2 regions of the Kitasatospora sp. NPDC092948 genome follow, and region 2 is predicted to be linked to the other one. Evidence: riboswitches for the same ligand, from Rfam matches in the RefSeq annotation. Region 2 holds a riboswitch; the other holds the start of a gene.
What was found. Region 2 has a riboswitch for cobalamin ahead of ACIQF6_RS23935 (prenyltransferase/squalene oxidase repeat-containing protein). Riboswitches for the same ligand answer to the same signal wherever they lie in the genome.
Positions count from the first base shown of each region.

Region 1: another riboswitch for cobalamin. It lies ahead of ACIQF6_RS12090 (ribonucleoside-diphosphate reductase subunit alpha); the one in region 2 lies ahead of ACIQF6_RS23935 (prenyltransferase/squalene oxidase repeat-containing protein).

Region 1 covers NZ_JBIVPU010000003.1:562,642-569,985, reverse strand. The annotation lists gene ACIQF6_RS12100 (helix-turn-helix domain-containing protein) at 1-295, opposite strand, end outside; gene ACIQF6_RS12095 (GNAT family N-acetyltransferase) at 565-1,062, shown strand; cobalamin riboswitch at 1,143-1,281, shown strand; gene ACIQF6_RS12090 (ribonucleoside-diphosphate reductase subunit alpha) at 1,453-3,867, shown strand; gene ACIQF6_RS12085 (ribonucleotide-diphosphate reductase subunit beta) at 3,867-4,886, shown strand; gene ACIQF6_RS12080 (DUF1906 domain-containing protein) at 5,029-6,288, opposite strand; gene def (peptide deformylase) at 6,439-7,071, opposite strand; gene ACIQF6_RS12070 (tetratricopeptide repeat protein) at 7,176-7,344, opposite strand, start outside.
Region 2 covers NZ_JBIVPU010000008.1:235,929-243,272, reverse strand. The annotation lists gene ACIQF6_RS23945 (trypsin-like peptidase domain-containing protein) at 1-1,263, opposite strand, end outside; gene ACIQF6_RS23940 (flagellar hook-length control protein FliK) at 1,520-1,999, opposite strand; gene ACIQF6_RS23935 (prenyltransferase/squalene oxidase repeat-containing protein) at 2,022-3,104, opposite strand; cobalamin riboswitch at 3,202-3,343, opposite strand; gene ACIQF6_RS23930 (MmgE/PrpD family protein) at 3,597-5,105, shown strand; gene prpB (methylisocitrate lyase) at 5,105-6,010, shown strand; gene ACIQF6_RS23920 (bifunctional 2-methylcitrate synthase/citrate synthase) at 6,029-7,165, shown strand; gene ACIQF6_RS23915 (short-chain fatty acyl-CoA regulator family protein) at 7,172-7,344, opposite strand, start outside.

The DNA of each region.
Region 1 (7,344 bases), on a different contig from region 2:
CGCCGCGGGCGTGGGCGGCCCGCAGCGCCTCGCACAGCGCCTCGGGGTACTGCGCGCGGATGCCGGTGGCGGTGGCGATCACCAGGTCCGCCTCGGCGATCCGCTCCGGGCCGTACGGGACGTGGATGTCGAAGCCGGAGTGCGTGCGCATCGGGCCGGGCCGGTCGCCGACCAGGCCGAACTCGTACACCGGCAGGCCGGCGGCGCCGCGGTCGAGGCCGAACACCTCGCAGGCCACGCCCAGCTCGAACGGGTGGATCTCCTCCAGCACGATGACCGCGACGTTCTTCAGCATCGGTCCAGCATGGCAGTGGCAGGATTTCGAGGCAATGCTGCATTTCTGCCACTCGTGGCGGGGCGCGGCGGCGCGGAGAGTGGAGCCATGACCTCCGCGCTCGCCCTGCTGGGCCTCATCGGCAGCTTCGGACTCCTCGGCGTTCTGGTCGGCCGCGACCTGGACCGCAACGGCCGGACCGGCCGCGACAACGTGCACCGGCCGACCGGATACCCGTTCGACCCGGACCTGGCCGATCCGCGCCGCGCCCGGTCCGGCACACTGTCCGGATGCACTCCCCGATCGTCCGCCGCGCCCTCGACCACGACCTCGCCGGAGCCGGGGAGGTCAGCATCGAAGCCTTCGTCGGCGACGGCTTCACCGATCCCGGCTCGGGCTACGTCGGGCTCCTGAGAGACGCCGCACGGCGCAACCGGGAGGCCGAGCTGCTGGTCGCCGTCGACGGCGCGGACGGGCCGGTGCTCGGCTGTGTGACCTTCGCCGCGGGCGGCACCGAGTGGGCGGACATCGCGCTGCCGCACGAGGGCGAGATCCGGATGCTGGCGGTCGCCGCGGCGGCCCGCGGGCGCGGCATCGGCCGGCTGCTGGTGTCCGCGGCGATCGATCGCAGCCGGGAACTCGGACTGGCCGGAATGGCGTTCTCGACCCGGCCGACGATGACCGCGGCGCACCGGATCTACGATGCTCTGGGCTTCCTCCGCACCCCCGAACGGGACTGGGAGGCGGCCCCCGGCATGAACCTGATGGTCTACACGATGCGGTTCTGAGGCCCCTCGGGCGCGGTTTCCGTTGTCTACGCGCGGCACCACGACGCGACACGCGCTACTACATCTGGTGCCGCCAGCTCCAGCCGCCACAACATGTATGCTCGACCTCGCTGTCGAAGCAGGGGAACCCGGTGCGAATCCGGGACTGCCCCGCAACGGTGAGCGGGCTGTAGCGACGCCCGCGCAGTCCGAGGACCTGCTGACGGTGTGCGACACGGCATCCCCGCAGACGCCATGCAGCACTGCTTTGCCGTCCGGCCTCGCGGGCGGGCCGGGGGTGGGTCTTTCGCGCGCCGTTCGAGCGTTTTCGGCGTGCCGTCCTCCCCTGCCGCCTGCGTGCTGCCGGACACCTCGAATTACGTCCGTCGCCGCCACAGGAGAGAGTGCGCCTTGACCGTCGCCGCCTCAGTCACCCTGCCGTCCCAGGGATCCGCCGACGCCTTCACCGACCCCGGTGCGGCGCTGCTTCGGCTGCTCACCGACCGCAGCACCGACCTCCCCCAGGTGGACCCCGGCCACGTCGCCGCCGCCGCGCTGCGCGGCCGCCACGCCGGTTCGGACTTCGCCGAGCTGCGCGGGCTGGCCGTGGAGGCCGCCGCGTCGATGATCGCCGAGGACCCGCAGTACTCGAAGCTGGCCGCCCGCCTGCTGGCGATGGAGATCGCCGACGAGGCCGCCTCCCAGGGCGTCGCCTCGTTCTCCGCCTCGATCGCCGTCGGCCACGCCGAGGGCCTGATCGGCGACACCACCGCCGAGTTCGTCGCCGCGCACGCCGACCTGTTCGACTCGCTGATCGACGCCTCCGGCGACGACCGCTTCGAGTACTTCGGCCTGCGCACCGTGCAGTCCCGCTACCTGCTGCGCCACCCGATCACCCGCAAGGTGGTCGAGACCCCGCAGCACTTCCTGCTGCGTGTGGCGGCGGGCCTGGCGGTCGGTGCCTCCGAGCAGTCGGTGCTGGAGGTGGCCGAGCTGTACAAGCTGATGAGCCGCCTGGAGTACCTGACCAGCTCCCCGACGCTGTTCAACTCCGGCACCCGGCACCCGCAGATGTCCTCCTGCTACCTGCTGGACTCGCCGCTGGACAACCTGGACTCGATCTACAACCGGTACGCGCAGATCGCCCGGCTGTCCAAGCACGCCGGCGGCATCGGCCTGTCTTACTCCCGGATCCGCTCCCGCGGCTCGCTGATCCGCGGCACCAACGGCAAGTCGAACGGCATCGTCCCGTTCCTGCGCACCCTGGACTCCTCCGTGGCGGCGGTCAACCAGGGTGGCCGGCGCAAGGGCGCGGCCTGCGTGTACCTGGAGACCTGGCACGCCGACATCGAGGAGTTCCTGGAGCTCCGCGACAACACCGGCGAAGAGGCCCGGCGCACCCACAACCTGAACCTGGCGCACTGGATCCCGGACGAGTTCATGCGCCGCGTGAACGCCGACCAGGACTGGTCGCTGTTCTCCCCGGCGGACGTGCCCGAGCTGGTCGACCTGTGGGGCGAGGAGTTCGACGAGGCCTACCGCAAGGCCGAGCAGGCCGGCAAGGCCGTCCGCACCATCCCCGCGCAGACCCTGTACGCCCGGATGATGCGCACCCTGGCGCAGACCGGCAACGGCTGGATGACCTTCAAGGACGCCTCCAACCGGGCCGCCAACCAGACCGCGCTGCCGGGCCGCACGGTGCACTCCTCCAACCTGTGCACCGAGATCCTGGAGGTCACCGACGACTCCGAGACCGCGGTCTGCAACCTGGGCTCGGTCAACCTGGGCGCGCACGTCGCCCCGGGCGCCTCGGCCGACGACCTGATCAACGCGATGGACTGGGACCGCCTGGACGCCACCGTGCGCACCGCGGTGACCTTCCTCGACCGCGTGATCGACATCAACTTCTACCCGACCACCGAGGCCGGCACCTCCAACTCCCGCTGGCGCCCGGTCGGCCTGGGCGTGATGGGCCTGCAGGACGTCTTCTTCAAGCTGCGGCTGGACTTCGACTCCGCCGAGGCGAAGACGCTCTCCACCCTGATCTCCGAGCGCATCATGCTCACCGCGTACGAGCGCTCCGCCGACCTGGCCGAGCAGTTCGGCCGCCACGAGGCGTACGGCGAGACCCGCGCCGCCCGCGGCCAGCTGCACGTCGACCACTTCGGCAGCGCGACCCCGCAGTGGACCGCGCGCTGGGAGGCGCTGCGCGCCCGGATCGCCGTCACCGGCCTGCGCAACTCGCTGCTGCTGGCGATCGCCCCGACCGCGACCATCGCGTCCATCGCCGGCGTCTACGAGTGCATCGAGCCGCAGGTGTCCAACCTGTTCAAGCGCGAGACGCTGTCCGGCGAGTTCCTCCAGGTCAACCCGTACCTGGTGCGCGAGCTGAAGGAGCTCGGCGTCTGGGACCAGCAGACCCGGGACGAGCTGCGCGAGGCCAACGGCTCCGTGCAGGACTTCAAGTGGCTGCCGGAGAACGTCCGTTCGCTGTACCGCACCGCGTGGGAGCTGCCGCAGCGCGCGCTGATCGACCTGGCCGCCGCCCGGCAGCCGTACATCGACCAGAGCCAGTCGCTGAACCTGTTCATGGCGGCGCCGACCATCGGCAAGCTCTCCTCGATGTACGCGTACGCCTGGAAGGTCGGTCTGAAGACCACCTACTACCTGCGCTCCCGTCCCGCGACCCGGATCGCCCAGGCCGCGTCGGGCGCCGCCCGCACCGCCGCGCCCGTGCCGGTGCAGACCCCGACCCTCAGCCAGGCCGAGCAGGACGCCATCGCCTGCTCCCTGGAGAACCCCGAGTCCTGCGAGGCATGCCAGTAATGAGCTCCGAAGACCAGAAGAAGATGCTGCTCGACCCGGGCTTCGAGCTGACCCTGCGTCCGATGCGCTACCCGTCGTTCTACGACCGGTACCGGGACGCGATCAAGAACACCTGGACGGTCGAGGAGGTGGACCTGCACTCCGACGTCGCCGACCTCGCCAAGCTCTCCGAGGGCGAGCGGCACATGATCGGCCGGCTGGTCGCGTTCTTCGCCACCGGTGACTCGATCGTGTCGAACAACGTGGTGCTGAGCCTCTACAAGCACATCAACTCGCCGGAGGCGCGGCTCTACCTGTCGCGGCAGCTGTTCGAGGAGGCCGTGCACGTCCAGTTCTACTTGACGCTGCTGGACACCTACCTGCCCGACCCGGAGGACCGCAACGCGGCCTTCGCCGCGGTGGAGAACATCCCCTCCATCGCGCAGAAGGCGCAGTTCTGCTTCAAGTACATGAACGCGGTCGACCACATCGACTCGCTGCAGAGCAAGGAGGACCGGCGGGCCTTCCTGCTGAACCTGATCTGCTTCGCGGCGTGCGTCGAGGGCCTGTTCTTCTACGGCGCGTTCGCCTACGTGTACTGGTTCCGCAGCCGCGGCCTGCTGCACGGCCTGGCGACCGGCACCAACTGGGTGTTCCGCGACGAGTCGATGCACATGGACTTCGCGTTCTCGGTGGTCGACACCGTCCGCGAGGAGGAGCCCGACCTCTTCGACGACAAGATGGCCCAGCAGGTCACCGAGATGCTGGAGGAGGCCGTCGAGGCCGAGCTCCAGTTCGCCCGCGACCTGTGCGGCGAGGGCCTGCCCGGCATGAACACCGAGTCGATGCGCCAGTACCTGGAGGCCGTCGCCGACCAGCGCCTGGCCCGGCTCGGCCTGCCGATCCGCTACGGCTCCACCAACCCGTTCGGGTTCATGGAGCTGCAGAACGTCCAGGAGCTGACCAACTTCTTCGAGCGCCGGGTCTCCGCGTACCAGGTCGCCGTGGAGGGCTCGGTCTCCTTCGACGACGACTTCTAAAGGACGCGTTCCGGACGACGAACCGTCAACGGCCGAGGGCCGCACCCCGCTCGCCGGGGTGCGGCCCTCGGCCGTTGCTCGGAGCGGCCGTTGCTCGCGCAGGCCGTCACTCGCAGAGGCTGTCGCTCGGAGCGGCCGCCGGTCAGCGCCCGTCGTCGGCGGGCGAGGTGACGTCCAGGTAGTCGGCGTCGATGCCGAGCCTGACCCCGCCGTACTCCTCGGTGGTGTCGCCCGCGTACTGGTGGGCGCGCCGGCCGCCGGCGAAGAGGCCGGCGCCTTCGGGCAGGCCCATCCCGGCGTCGCTCACGTCGTGGTGGGAGTTCCAGGCGGCGGCCCACAGCACGTCGGGCTGCGGGTAGGAGGCGTCGTCCCAGCGGGCGGCGAGGTCCTTCACGCCGCTGGCGGCGCCGGCGTAGACGCCGGAGCGGTAGCCGTGGGCGTGCAGCTGCTGGGTCCAGCCGGCCAGGTAGCCGAGGATCCGGTCGCGGTACTGGTCGCGGTCGTAGTTCTCCATGTCGTTGTAGAGCACCGCGCCGGGCCGGAAGCCCAGGTCCTCGGCCTTGTGCACGGCGTCGTCGGCGGCGTCCGCGCCCTGCTGGCGGGCGGTTCCCGGATCGGCGTCCACCAGCAGGTTGCCGCGGGCCGCCTGCCGCCCGACGTAGATCGGCAGGAACGCCCAGCCCTCGGCGACCCGGGCGTCCACCCACTCCCGGCCGGGGGCGGCGCAGGCCTGCGAGGGGCCGCCGATGTACACCCCGACCCCCCGGTACGGGGAGGCCGCCGCCCAGGCCTGCATCGCACTGTCGGACGGTGCGGCGCACCGGTCGAAGGCCTCGCCGACCAGGTCGGTGCGCGGGGCCTCGCCGCCGCTCTCCGGTGCCCCGGGCTGCCCGTCGGTGGTCTCGGGGGCTTCCCGGACGGTGGCGACGGCGGTCTCCAGGATCCGCCGCACCCGGTCCGGTGCGGCGGCCCAACCGGCCGTCACCTCCAGTCCGGTGCCGGCCAGTCGGGCCCGCAGCTGGTGCCCGGCGGCGGCGTCCCGCAGCAGCCGGGACGGGAGCGGCCGGCCGGGCGTCACCGCCTGCGCGGCCGCCCCGCGCCCGGTGCGGGCGGGCCGGATCAGCAGCCCGTCCGCCCGGCCGGGCGCCAGGTGCACCGGGCAGTCCTGGTCCGCGCCGGGCGTTCCCAGGTAGACCGCCTCGACGTCCTGCCGCACGCAGGTGCGGGGCGCCGCGGCCAGGTCCACCACCGGCCACCGGGCGGGCACCCGCAGCCGCACGCCCCGGTAGGACACCCACTTCTCCGTGCCCGGCCCGGCGCCGGCCGGCCCGAACCCGCCGGTCGCCGCCACCACCAGTACGACCAGTCCGACGCGTGCCGCCGTCCGCCACCGCCTGTCCATCCGCCAGCCCCTCGCCCGAGTTCGGTCCCGTGCTCGCGGACACTAGTGGCCGCTCCCCCGCCGCCGGACCCGACACACCAGCCGGAGCCGGACATGCCGGAGGGGGCCACACCTTCGGGCGTGACCCCCTTCGGAAAAGCCGACGCCGCGTCAGTCGTTGGGCACGGTGGCGTACTTGGGGGTGCCGTCGGCCATCTGGCGCAGGGCGTTCTTGCGGTCGCGCTTGGAGAGCCGGTCGATGTACAGGTAGCCGTACAGGTGGTCGGTCTCGTGCTGGAGGCAGCGGGCGAAGAAGCCGGTGCCCTCGACCCGGATCGGGTTGCCGTGCTTGTCCTGGCCGGTGACGGCGGCGTAGTCGGGGCGGGCCAGCTCCTGGTAGGCGGTGGGCACCGACAGGCAGCCCTCCTGGCCGTCGTCGAGGGCGCGGCGGCCCGCGGGGAGCTCCTCCAGCACCGGGTTGACGACGTGCCCGACGTGGCGGACGCCCTCGTCGTCGGGGCAGTCGTAGACGAAGACCTTCAGGTCGACGCCGATCTGGTTGGCGGCCAGGCCGACGCCCTCGGCGGCGTACATCGACTGGAACATGTCGTCGACCAGGGCGGCGAGGTCGTCGTCGAAGGCGGTGACGGTCTGCGTCTCGCGGTGCAGCACCGGGTTGCCGACCACGGTGATCGGGCGGGCGGCGCCCTTGCCGAGGTCGGGCAGCTCGCCGACCACCCGCTGGACGTCGCCGTCCTGGTGCTCGTGGTCGTGCTCGTGCTCGTGGTCGTGCTGCTCGGCCATCGTTTGCTTCCGCTCCGTCCGCGTCCGGCTGGTGTACCGGTCCAGGGTACGGGGCGCGGCGGCGCCCGCGGCGACCTCCCGGCCCGCTCGGGACCGGAGGCGGGTCAGCACACCTCTTCGAGGTCCCGGTAGGCGCGGGTGGCCGGGGACGCGGCGGCCCACCGCTCCAGCAGGGTGCGGACCAGTCCGGCGGGCGCGGCGATGCCGCATTCGCGTTCGATCTGCCAGGGGCCGCCGGCCGAGCCCTGGCTGAGGTGGCTGAGGTGGCCGGGG
Region 2 (7,344 bases):
CAGCCGGTCGAGCCGTTCCAGTCGGCGGGCGAACTCCGCCGCTCCGCCGGGCCGTCCGCCCGGTGTGGCGGGCGCGGCGGGCGCGGCAGGCTGCCCGAGGCTCGCCGCGACCGCACTGCGGACGTACCGCGGCGGGTCGCCCCGGTAGGCGAGCAGCAGGCGCACGCCGATGCTCGACGCCCGTGCGGCGATCGGTTCGAGCAGCCGGTAGTACAGCTCGGCGGGGTCGGCGGCCAGGTCGACCGCGTTCACCACGACGACGATCGGCGAGCCCAACGCCTCCAGCTGGTGGAAGAGGTCGTCGGTGACGCGGTCGGTCAGCAGGCTCAGGCTCTCCGCGAGCTGCTCGGCGACCTGCTCCGTCGTCCGCCCGGTCGCGTCGACGGCGGCGTCCACCTCGCCCAGCGGGGGGACGGTGCCGGGCGGGGCGCCGGTGACGGTCTCGTCGGAGGCGGCCCGGCGGTAGCCCGGCATGGTGAGGCCGACCAGGCGGGACGTCAGCGCGACCGCGCCGCCGCCGCCGATCGCGCAGACCCCGCCCGGCCCGGCGGACGCCAGCCAGCCGACCAGGTGCCGGGTCAGCGCCAGCTGCACCGGGTCGTCCAGGACCACCGGAGCCTGCGGCGACGGCCAGTCGCTCGGCGCCACCTGCGGGGGCCGGCTCGCCAGGTGCCCTTCGAGCACCGCGCTCGCGTACTTGTACAGCGTCGGGGCCGAGACCATCCAGCTGCTCTCGGCGAGCGGCGCCCGGACAACCACGACCACGCCGAGGATCTCACCACTCGCGGCGAGTGCCGCCGCACCGCTGAACCCGCGCTCGACGCGCTGCTCCAGCACCGCGTCGAGCTGTATCCGTTCCTTCGCGAAGTCGTACGAGACGAGCTTCGCGGTGGCCAGCTGGCCGTTGTTGGTGCCCGCCGGAAAGCCGAAGATCCGCACGATCTCGTCGCGCTGCCAGGTCCGCCGGATCCTCGCCCGGGGCACGCCCGGCACCTCGGACTCCAGGGCGAGGACCGCCACGTCCCCGCGTTCGTCCAGCAGCGGAGGCACCCAGCAGCTCTTGACGACGGTCGCCGAATGGACGACATCGGGACGTCCGGCGATCCGGACCCGGACCTCGCGACCGGCCTCGTCCCCGCCGCCGGCGTCCTGGACCACATGCGCACACGTCAGCACATACCTGCCGTCGAGCATCGTCCCGGCACCGTGTACGCGCCCCTGGGTGTCCTCGATGCGCGCCAGCCAAGGATCCTCCCACCCCATGGCAAAAGACGTTACCCCTGAAGCAATATGACGGACAATCACTTCACATGATCGGATCATCCGTGAACACACCGAGTGGCAGCCGGCGGCCCGGAACGCACCGACCGCGACGGCGCCGCCCCGGGAACCGAACCCCCACCGCAGCACCTGACGGACCGCCCCGCCGCCACCCACGGACTCCCCGGACCGCCCCGCCGGCGCCGACGGCCTCCGTCGCGGAGGGCCGGTCACCGGCGGGGCGCCGTCGTGCCGCGGGTCAGGGCGCGGTGACGCCCGGCTGCGCACCGGCGCCGAAGGACCAGCCCTCGACCGAGCCGGGAGCCGGGTCGTAGCTTCCGGCGCCGAGGCTGCTGTAGGTCCAGGCGCCGCCGTGCTGGGCGTGCCAGTACGACCAGTACGCGGTGCCGGTGGGGTTGGTGCAGGTCGTCGGCAGGCTGTTGATCGTGCAGACGAACCCGGGGTAGCGCGGGTGGAACGCGTACGAGAACCCGGCGCCGGTGAGGGCGGCGAGGCCGCTGGCGGGGTCGCCGAGGGCGCAGCCGGTCTGGATGCCGCCGCCGAGGGCGGTGAAGTCGACCACGACGGTGACGCCGGTGGTGCCGGAGCAGGCTGCCGCCTGCGCCTGCGGGGCCCGGGCGGCGGAGACGCCGAGCAGGGCGGCGGTCAGCGCCGTCGCGGCGGCGATCGAGCCGAGGACGCGGCGGGCCTGGCGGGCGGGGGCGAGGGTGTCGCTCATGCGGGGGCTCCTTGTCGGGGCGTCAGTGGGCGGCGGCGGGGCACGCGAGGACCGGCGCCGAGGAACGGGCCCCGTGGGCGGAGAGCGAGACCAGTGGAGTGCCGCTCAGGCCGAGGACGGCCTGGGCGGTGGCTCGGGCGGCGTTGCCCGGGTCGAAACCCGTGGCGTCGTAGGCGACCGCGCCCCGGACGGCCGGGTCCGCGGCGCAGCCCTGCTGGAGCTTGACCAGGGCGCTCCAGCCCTTGAGTCCGGCCCCGAGGCGGCCGGCGGCCAGCAGGCTCTCGGTGGCCAGTCCGGTGCTGTTGGCATTGGAGGAGGCCGCCCCGGCCGCAGCGAACCCGCCGTCGGCGTTCTGGTGGGCCGTCAGCCAGTTCAGGCCCGCCGCGGCCTTCGCGTCGCGGCCGGTCGCCTTGAGTGCCTGGACGGCGAACGCGGTGGCGTCCGGGTCGGCGGTGCAGGCGCCCTGGTCGAAGGAGACCGGGAACCCGCCGTCCGCGCACTGGCTGCCGGCCAGGAAGTCGACGGCGGCGGCCGGAGCTCCGGCGGGCGTGCGGACGAGGGCGATGACGGCCAGGGACTGGCCGAAGGAGTTGCTGTAGTCGCCCCACTGGGAGCGGTCGGAGAAGCGGCCGCTCGGCGTCTGCAGGGAACGCAGGCGCGCCGGGAGGTCGACGCCGCCGAACGCGGCCGGGTTCTCGCCGCGGACCTCGGCAGCGAGCAGCAGCTTGGCGGTGGCCCCGGCGTAGGCCTCGGTGGTGCCGTCGCCCAGGTAGCCGGCGGTGTTCTCCGGGCGGGCGAGCCAGGCGGTGGCGCGCGCGGCGGCCCGGTCGGAGCCGTGGGACGCGGCGAACGCCAGCACGGCGTCGACGGTCAGCCCCTGGTCGGGGTAGGCGGTGCCGTCGAAGACGGTCTCGAAGTGGTCGCCGTCGACGAGTTGGCGGGCCAGCCAGCCCGCGGCGGCCGCGTCCGGACGGACGGTGGCGGTGGTGGCAGCGGTGGCGGTGGCGGCGGGGGCCGCCTGGGCGGGGGCGGCTGCGGGGAGCGTTGCCGCGAGCGCGAGCGCCGGTGTCGCGAGCAGACCCAGGGAGCGGCGGAGCACGGGCACGGTGAGCCTTTCCGGGCCGGCGCGCGGGGCCCGGAGGGAGCTGACGCGCAGCCGCGCAGCCCTCGGAGCTCCGGCCCGCAGACCACGACGGGAGGAGTGGACACACACCTCCGCCGCCGGGTGTTCGGGCTCGCCGTCGGCAGTCGCCGACGGCCTACCGTTGCGGGTCAGCGCCGGATTCGGACCGGTCTTCCCCCAACAGCGGAGTCAGAAAATATGACGGCCCATCATGGCGAGGCCTGAAACACCGGGTCAAGGCCTCGACTTGGGCTTCCACCGGTTCTCGACCCACGCGAGTGCGCCGCACCGCCGGGGTGGGCGCCCTCCTTCCCCGACCGGTCCTCGCCGGGACCCGTCCGGTTCTTCGCCGGATTCGCAGGTTCGCAGCCCCGACGTGTACGGATTCCGCAGATTGGCCTGCTGGACCACGGCCGGGACGACCGGCAGTCTCGATCATGCGAACCCCAGCCGCCGACGCCCACGAGGAGTCCCGTGATCGAGCACCGCGTCCGTGTCCACCCCAGCGCCGACCGCCTCCCCCGCGAGGACCAACTCGCCTGGAAGCTCGCCTCGGTGGCCACCGCCACCGAGGAACTGGAGGCCGCCTGCGTGAGCATGGCCGTCAACCGGGTGATCGACAACGCGTCGGTGGCCGTCGCCTCGCTGCTGCGCCGCCCCGTCGCCGTCGCCCGCGCCCAGGCCACCGCCCACCGGGCCGTGCTCCCGGGCGCCTCGGTGTTCGGCAGCGGCGCCCGGGTCTCCCCCGAGTGGGCGGCCTGGGCCAACGGCACCGCCGTGCGCGAGCTCGACTTCCACGACACCTACCTGGCCGCCGACTACTCGCACCCCGGCGACAACATCCCGCCGCTGCTGGCCGTCGCCCAGCACACCGGCCGCAGCGGCGCGGACCTGCTGCGGGCCGTCGTCACCGCGTACGAGGTGCACGTCGCCCTGGTCAAGGGAATCTGCCTGCACGCGCACCGCATCGACCACGTCGCCCACCTGAGCGCGGCCACCGCCTGCGGCCTCGGGGCGCTGCTGCGGCTGCCGACGGAGGTCACCTACCAGGCCGTCCAGCAGGCGGTGCACACCACCACCGCCACCCGGCAGTCCCGGAAGGGCGAGATCTCCAGTTGGAAGGCGTTCGCCCCCGCCTTCGCGGGGAAGGCCGCGATCGAAGCGGTGGACCGGGCGATGCGCGGCGAGAGCTCGCCGTCGCCGATCTACGAGGGCGAGGACGGTTTCCTGGCCTGGCTGCTCGACGGCCCGTCCGCCGACTACGGCGTGCTGCTGCCGGAGCCGGGCGAGCCGCGCCGCGCGATCCTGGACACCTACACCAAGGAGTACTCCGCCGAGTACCAGGCCCAGGCGATCATTGATCTGGCCCGGCGCCTGCGCGAGAAGACCGGCCCGCTGGAGAAGGTGCGCTCGGTCGTCCTGCACACCAGCCACCACACCCACCACGTGATCGGCTCCGGCGCGAACGACCCGCAGAAGTACGACCCCGCCGCGAGCCGCGAGACGCTCGACCACTCCATCCCGTACATCCTGGCCGTCGCCCTGGAGGACGGCGGCTGGCACCACGAGCGCTCCTACGCCCCCGAACGGGCCGCCCGTCCGGAGACCGTCGCGCTGTGGCGGAAGATCACCACGGTCGAGGATCCCGAGTGGACCCGTCGCTACCACGACCCCGACCCGGAGCGCCGGGCCTTCGGCGGCCGCGTCGTGATCACGCTGGACGACGGCTCCGTGGTCGAGGACGAGCTGGGCGTGGCCGACGCCCATCCGGCCGGCGCCCGGCCCTTCGACCGGCCCGCGTACGAGGGCAAGTTCCGCACCCTCGCCGAGGGCGTCGTCGCCCCGGCCGACCAGGACCGCTTCCTCGCCGCCGCGGCCGGCCTCCCCGAGCTCGGGGCCGGCGACCTCGGCGAACTGTTCCCGGCCGTCGACACCGAAGCGGTGCGCGCCTTCGACGCCACCCTCCCGAAGGGCCTGTTCTGATGCTGCACACCCGCACCACACCCGCCCAGCGCCGCCGAGCCCTGCGCGAACGCCTGGCCACCGGAAGGCTGTTGGCCATGCCGGGGGCGATCAACCCGCTCTCCGCCCGCCTGATCCAGGACACCGGTTTCGAGGCGGCCTACCTGTCCGGCGCGGTCCTCGCCGCCGACCTCGGCCTGCCCGACATCGGCCTCACCACCGTCACCGAGATCGCCGCCCGCGCCCAGCAGACCACCCGGGTCACCGACCTGCCGGTGCTGATCGACGCCGACACCGGCTTCGGCGAGCCGATGAACGCGGCCCGGACCGTCCAGTTGCTGGAGGACGCGGGCCTGGCCGGTCTGCACCTGGAGGACCAGATCAACCCCAAGCGCTGCGGCCACCTCGACGGCAAGGGCGTCGTCCCCCGCGACGAGATGACCCGGCGGCTGCGCGCCGCCGTCGACGCCCGCCGCGACCCGGACTTCCTGCTGATGGCCCGCACCGACGCCCGCACCGTCGAAGGACTGGACGCGGCGATCGACCGGGCCAAGGCGTACGTCGACGCCGGCGCCGACGCGATCTTCCCCGAGTCCCTCACCGACCTCTCCGAGTACGAGGCGTTCCGCAAGGCGGTCGACGTGCCGCTGCTGGCCAACCTCACCGAGTTCGGCAAGACCCCGCTGCTGGACACCCGCACCCTGCAGGACCTCGGCTACGACATCGCCCTCTACCCGGTCACCCTGCTGCGCCTCGCCATGGGCGCCGTCGAGGACGGACTGCGCACCATCGCCGCCGAAGGCACCCAGCAGTCCCTGCTGCCCCGCATGCAGCCCCGCTCCCGCCTGTACGAACTCCTCGACTACCAGGAGTACTCGGCCTTCGACTCGGCCGTCTTCGACTTCACCCTCCCGCCCGGCTCCTGACGCACCGGAGGCACCGACATGCCCAGCACCACGACCGAGATCCACCGCGGCCTCGCCGGTGTCGTCGTCGACACCACCGAGATCTCCACCGTCATCCAGGAGACCAACTCCCTGACCTACCGCGGCTACCCCGTCCAGGACCTCGCCGAACACCGCTCCTTCGAGGAGACCGCCTACCTGCTGTGGCACGGCGAGCTCCCGGACGAGGCGCAACTGCGCGAGTTCCGGGCCCGGGAGAGCGCGCTGCGCCCGCTCGACCGCACCACCGCGGAGCTGCTGGCCAAGCTGCCCGAGACCTGCCACCCGATGGACGTGCTGCGCACCGCGGTCAGCTTCTTCGGCGCCGAGGACCCGACCGAGGACGACGGGCGTCCGGCCCCCGCCCTCGCCAAGTCCCTGAACCTGCTGGCGAAACTGCCGACCGTGGTCGCCGCCGACCTGCGCCGCCGCCGCGGCCTGCCGCCCGTCGCACCCGACCCGGCGCTCGGTTACGCCGAGAACTTCTTCCACATGTGCTTCGGCGCGGTGCCCTCCCCCGAGACGGTGCGCTGCTTCGAGATCTCCCTGGTGCTGTACGCCGAGCACAGCTTCAACGCCTCCACCTTCACCGCCCGGGTGGTCACCTCCACCCTCTCCGACCTCTACAGCGCCGTCACCGCCGCGATCGGCGCCCTCAAGGGCCCGCTGCACGGCGGGGCCAACGAGGCGGTGATGCACATGCTGGAGGAGATCGGCGACCCCGACCGCGCCGCGGACTGGCTCGACGAGGCACTCGCCGCCGAGCGCAAGATCATGGGTTTCGGTCACCGGGTCTACAAGCACGGCGACTCGCGGGTGCCGATCATGCAGGCCGCCCTCGACCGGCTGGTCGCGAACTCGGCGGACCCCGGAGTCACCCGCCTGGCCACCCTTCATGCCGCGCTGCGCGGGGCGATGCTGGAGCGCAAGGGCATCCATCCCAACCTGGACTACCCGGCCGGCCTCGCCTACCACCTGATGGGCTTCGACACCCCGGTCTTCACGCCGATCTTCGTGATGAGCCGGATCACCGGCTGGACCGCCCACATCACCGAGCAGCTCGCCCACAACGCGCTGATCCGCCCGCTGGCCTCCTACGACGGCCCGGGCCAGCGGGCGGTGCCGGCCTCCGCGTAGCCGGGTTCACGCTGTGCCCGGTGGCCGTCCCTCGACGGCCACCGGGTAGGGCACCCGGGTGCGCCGGTCCGGGTCCACCGCGAGCCGGCCGGCGGCCGGCGGCCGGGCCCGCTGGGCGCAGTCCGTCCGTTCGCAGATCCGGCAGCCCAGGCCGATCGGGGTGGCGGCCCGCCCCCCGT